2 regions of the Microbacterium wangchenii genome follow, and region 1 is predicted to be linked to the other one. Evidence: predicted binding sites of a transcription regulator. Region 1 holds the regulator's gene; the other holds the start of a gene.

Region 1 (2,388 bases):
GTACCGGGAGGCGTTCCAGAACCAACGTCACGGTTACGCGTCTTCGATCGCGATGCTGCTCACCGCCATCAGCGCGGCCACGGTCCTCGGATACCTCCTGCTGCGCCGCAAACTGAAATGGGACGTGTGATGAGCACAGCCACTCCGCCCGTCGCCCGCCGTTCCCGGCGCCGCCCGCAGGTCATCACCTGGATCATCCTCGCGATCCTGACCGTGTATGCGCTCGCACCCCTGCTCGTCTTCGCGTTCAATTCGCTGAAGTCCGCGCGGGAGATCGGATCGAACCCGCTCGGGCTTCCGCAGGCCTGGAACTGGGACAACTTCGCGACCGCCTGGGAGCAGGCCCGGATGGGCGGAGCACTGCTCAACAGCGGCATGATCGCCATCGCGACCGGTGTCGGCGTGGCCATCATCGCGTCGATGGCGGCGTACGCGATGACGCGTCTGGACCTTCCCGGCAAGGGCGGCTGGATCGTCTGGCTCCTGGTGTCGTCATCGCTGCCGATCCAGCTGTTCCTCGTCCCCCTGGTCTCATGGTGGTCCCAGCTCCAGCTCTACAACGAGCGCATCGGTCTGGTCATCATCTACTGGGCGGTCTACAGCCCCTTCGCCACTCTCCTGATCAGATCGTTCCTGGTCGGCGTGCCCCGGGAGTTCGAGGAGGCCGCACGCTTGGACGGTGCCGGCGAGTTCCGCCTGTTCTTCCGGGTGGTGCTGCCGATGGTGTGGCCCGGCGTGCTCACCGCGGGTCTGGTCGCTGCCCTACAGGCGTACAACGAGTTCATGCTCGCGGTGACCTTCATCCAGGACCGCGCCTATCAGCCGGTTGCCCTCTCGCTGTATTCCTTCCAGCAGGGCTTCACGACCGACTGGTCACTGGTGAGTGCGGCCGGCATCATCATGGCGCTGCCGGTGGTCATCCTCTTCCTGCTCATGCAGCGGAAATTCATCGAGGGTTACGCGGCCGGCGGGCTGGCCAACTGACCGCCCGCCACATTGCTTCGCTTCCGCGCCGGGACGGGCCCGGTCAGTCCTCGTCGTCCTGCGGGGGTTGCGGGAGATGGTGCCGCGGGCGCCACAGCACGACATCGGTCGCGCGCCGCAGGCGTACGCCGTGACGCAGCGGCACGACGCTGCCCGTCGCACCGGCGGCGAACACGCGCGCGCCGGGGCGCGACTCGCGTTCGTTCATGAGCTGTCGTTCGAGCTCCGACACGCGCCGGGACAGGGAGTGCACCTGCCCCTCGAGCGCGAGGAGCCGCGCGATGGCCGGCAGGCTCATGCCCTCGCCGGACAGGCGCGCGACCTCGCGCAGCTGCTCGACGTGCCGGACGGAGTAGCGGCGCGAGCCGCCCTGCGTGCGGGCAGGGACGACCAGGCCGATGCGGTCGTACTGCCGGAGCGTCTGCGGGTGCATGTTGGACAGCTCGGCGGCCACGGCGATCGCGAAGATCGGCGCATCCTCGTCGATCTCGTGCTCAGCCATTGTGCTCACCCCCGTACGAAATCAGGAGAATCGCCGAATTCAGGACGCGCCATGCGGGATGCGTCCTGAATTCGGCGGATCTCCTGATCTCGGTCATGTCAGCTGCGCGCCTTCGACATGAGGTCGGCGCGCGGATTCTCTTTCGGTTCGAGCTCCGAGAACTTCTCCAGCGCCTCGCGGGCCGCGCCGTCCAGGTGCGAGGGCACGACGACCTGCACCTCGGCGAGGAGATCCCCCGTGCCCTTGGCCGTCTGCACCCCGCGGCCCTTCACGCGCAACACGCGTCCCGACGGCGTCCCGGGTGCCACTCGGAGCTTCACCGGGTCGCCACCCAGGGTGGGCACCTCGATGGTCGCCCCGAGGGCCGCCTCCGTGAAGGTCACCGGTACGGTCACCCGCAGGTTCAGGCCCTCTCTCGTGAAGACCGGATGCGGCCGCACCGACACCTGCACGACGATGTCGCCCGGCTCGCCGCCATCCGGAGACGGCCGGCCACGTCCGCGCAGGCGGATCTTCTGGCCGTCGGAGACCCCCGCGGGGATCTTCACCTTGAACGGCTTGCCGTCCTCGCCCTGGAGCGAGATCGTCTCGCCCTTGGTCGCGGTGACGAAGTCGATCGTCGTGCGGGCTGTGACGTCCGTGCCCCGCTGCGGACCTCCGAAGCCCCGGAAGCCCCCGCTCGGCTGGCCGAAGCGGCCGGAGCCGAAGCTCGCGCCGCCCTGATCGAACATCGTGAAGAAGTCGTCGAAGCCGGCGTCGGTGCCGCGGGAACGTCCCCCGCGGCCCTGTCCGAACATGCTGAAGACGTCTTCGAAGCCGCCGGCGTCCGAGCCGCCCGCCGTGAAGCGGGCGCCGGAGCCCATGGCGCGGATCTGGTCGTACTCCGCGCGCTGCTCGGGATC
Region 2 (2,388 bases), 1.0 Mb from region 1:
TCGAAGACCTCCTGCCGCAGACGCCGGGCCAGCACCCGGCCGGCCAGCGCTCCCACGATCACGGCGGGAAGCAGCCACAGGTCGATCCACAGGCTGTCGACCGAGAACAGCCCGAGCGCGGCGGCGAAGGGCACCTTGCCGATATTGACGACCGCGAAGAACCACGCGGCGGTGCCCAGGAACGCCTTGACGGGGAAGCGGGCCGCCAGGAAGTACATCGACATGACCGGGCCGGCGGCGTTGGCGACCATGGTGGTGAACCCGCCGAGGGTGCCGTAGACGGCCGCCGCGGGCCACCCGCCGCTGGGCTCCCGTCCGCCGCGCGCTGCCGCGTACCGTCGCCACAGGGTCACCGCCACCACGAGCAGGAGCAGGACGCCGATGACGCGCCGCACCCCGACGTCATCGGCGACGGCGAGGAAGACCACGCCGAGGAGGATGCCCGCGAGCACGGCGGGAATGAGCCGCACCAGCATGCGCCATTCCGCGTGCCGGCGGTACGTCCACAGGGCGAACATGTCCCCCACGATGAGCAGCAGCAGGAGGGTGGCCGTCGATTCGCGGGCGGGGAGGACGGCGGCGAACAGGGCGACGGCGAGCGTGCCGGCGCCTGGGAGCGCGGTCTTCGACAGCCCGACCACGACGGCGCCCAGCGCCAGTAGCATCCACGAGACGATCGTGAGATCGTCGAGGGCGACGGCACCGGTCACCGTCCCAGGCTATGCCCCGTGACGCCGCGGCTCGGACACGCGGAAGGGGGCGAGCCCGACGGCCCGCCCCCGCGCATGATCGCCTTACTGCTCGATCGGCTGTGGTGCGTCCGACTCGTGTGCGCGGATCGTGGCGTCACCGGCCTCGGTGGACACCTCGATGCGGCGCGGCTTGGCGCGCTCGCTCACGGGGATCATCACCGACAGCACGCCGTTGCTGTACGACGCGCTGATGCGATCGGTGTCGATGCCCTGACCGAGGTTCAGCTGACGCACGAAGGTGGCCGCCTCCCGCTCACGGGTGATCCACTTGACGCCCTCGCCCGAGGCGAGCGTGCGCTCGGCGCGGATCGTGAGCAGCTGGCCGTCCACATCGATGTCGACGGAGCCCGGATCCACACCGGGCAGGTCGGCGGTCAGAACGTAGTGATCGCCATCTCGGTACAGGTCCATCGGCATCCGCCGCGGACCGCGACGGGTGTCGAACAGGGCCGACGCGAGTCGGTCGAAGTCACGGAAAGGGTCGGTGCTCGCCATGGTTCCTCCTTCTCTGCGCGTGCCGGTCAGGCCGGCGGTGTGTCCAAGTTGAGCCTGGTCGGCTCAAGTGCGATCAGATTAGCACTCGGCAGGGTCGAGTGCCAAGAGGTCTCCGAGAGGGTTCCGGGGTCAGCGACCAGCCGCACGGGCGGCGAGCTGGCGGCGCCAGTCGGGCGGAACCCGGCCCTCCGGGCCGGGCGAGGGCTGGGACTCGGGCCTGCTGGTCGGGGCCGCCAGATCCGGTCCGTCGACCATCGCCTCCTCCTGGTAGTCCCACCACCAGTCCTCGCCGGGCTCGAAGCTCTGGATGTACCGGTGACCCGTGCTGTGCCAGTGGGCGGTGGCATGCCGCGACAGGGAGTCGTCGCAGCATCCGACATGCCCGCACGCCGCACAGCGGCGCAGATGCACCCACCACCCCCCGTGGGCGTCGCAGTCGATGCATCCCGCCGACGAGGGCGGGGCGGTGGGGTCGATCTGAGCCGGAGTCATCCCTGCTCCCGGGGGTGTTACGGGGCGAGCGGGCTGCCGCCGATGCTGCTGTCGTAGACGGCGGCGAGGGCGAACAGCTCGTTGAGGAGGTAAGCGGCGAAGACCACACCGAGGATCAGGCCTCCCACCGACACGGCGATCCAGGCCCACACCGGGCCCAGGCCCTTACCGGTCTGACGGCGCAGCACGACGCCGCGGCCGATGACGTACACGCCGTTGCTGATCACCAGGGCGAAGAAGATCCACGCCCAGTGGAACGGCTTGTCGATCCCGCGCGCACGCAGCGCGCGCCAGTCGAGGTAGGCGAAGACGATCTGCGCGGCGATGACGGCGTAACCCAGGAGTGTCAGCAGCAGGCTCGCGCCGGCGAACGATGCCACCCACTCCGCCGACGCGGAACCGCTGGGGTCGAGCGCAGCGGCTCGCAGGAGACCGTTCCAGTCCAAGAAGAACACCGGCACGACGCCCACCAGCGGCAGGAACACGATCAGCCAGATCCACGGCGTGTCGGTCGGGATGTCGCGTCGCACCGGCGCGGGGGCGGCGGGCGCCGCCGACGGGTAGGACGGGTAAGCGGCGGGCGCCGAGGAGTAGGCGGCAGGCGCCTGCTGCTGGTACGGCGGGTACGCGGCGTTGGCCTGGGCACTGT

What was found. The regulator HspR, encoded in region 1, represses chaperone genes until heat shock. The targets are predictions, from matches to a motif close to AAGTTGAGTCNNNNNGACTCAACTT.
Region 2: a site for HspR is predicted at 1,293-1,317, ahead of E4K62_RS12950 (Hsp20/alpha crystallin family protein). Genes of this name have one in related genera too.

Annotation. Positions count from the first base shown of each region.
Region 1 covers NZ_CP038266.1:3,706,863-3,709,250, forward strand. Annotated here, with positions in the region: gene E4K62_RS17950 (carbohydrate ABC transporter permease) at 1-130, shown strand, start outside; gene E4K62_RS17955 (carbohydrate ABC transporter permease) at 130-984, shown strand; gene E4K62_RS17960 (heat shock protein transcriptional repressor HspR) at 1,028-1,486, opposite strand; gene E4K62_RS17965 (DnaJ C-terminal domain-containing protein) at 1,585-2,388, opposite strand, start outside.
Region 2 covers NZ_CP038266.1:2,680,421-2,682,808, forward strand. Annotated here, with positions in the region: gene E4K62_RS12945 (sulfite exporter TauE/SafE family protein) at 1-665, opposite strand, end outside; gene E4K62_RS12950 (Hsp20/alpha crystallin family protein) at 795-1,247, opposite strand; gene E4K62_RS12955 (UBP-type zinc finger domain-containing protein) at 1,377-1,739, opposite strand; gene E4K62_RS12960 (DUF2510 domain-containing protein) at 1,757-2,388, opposite strand, start outside.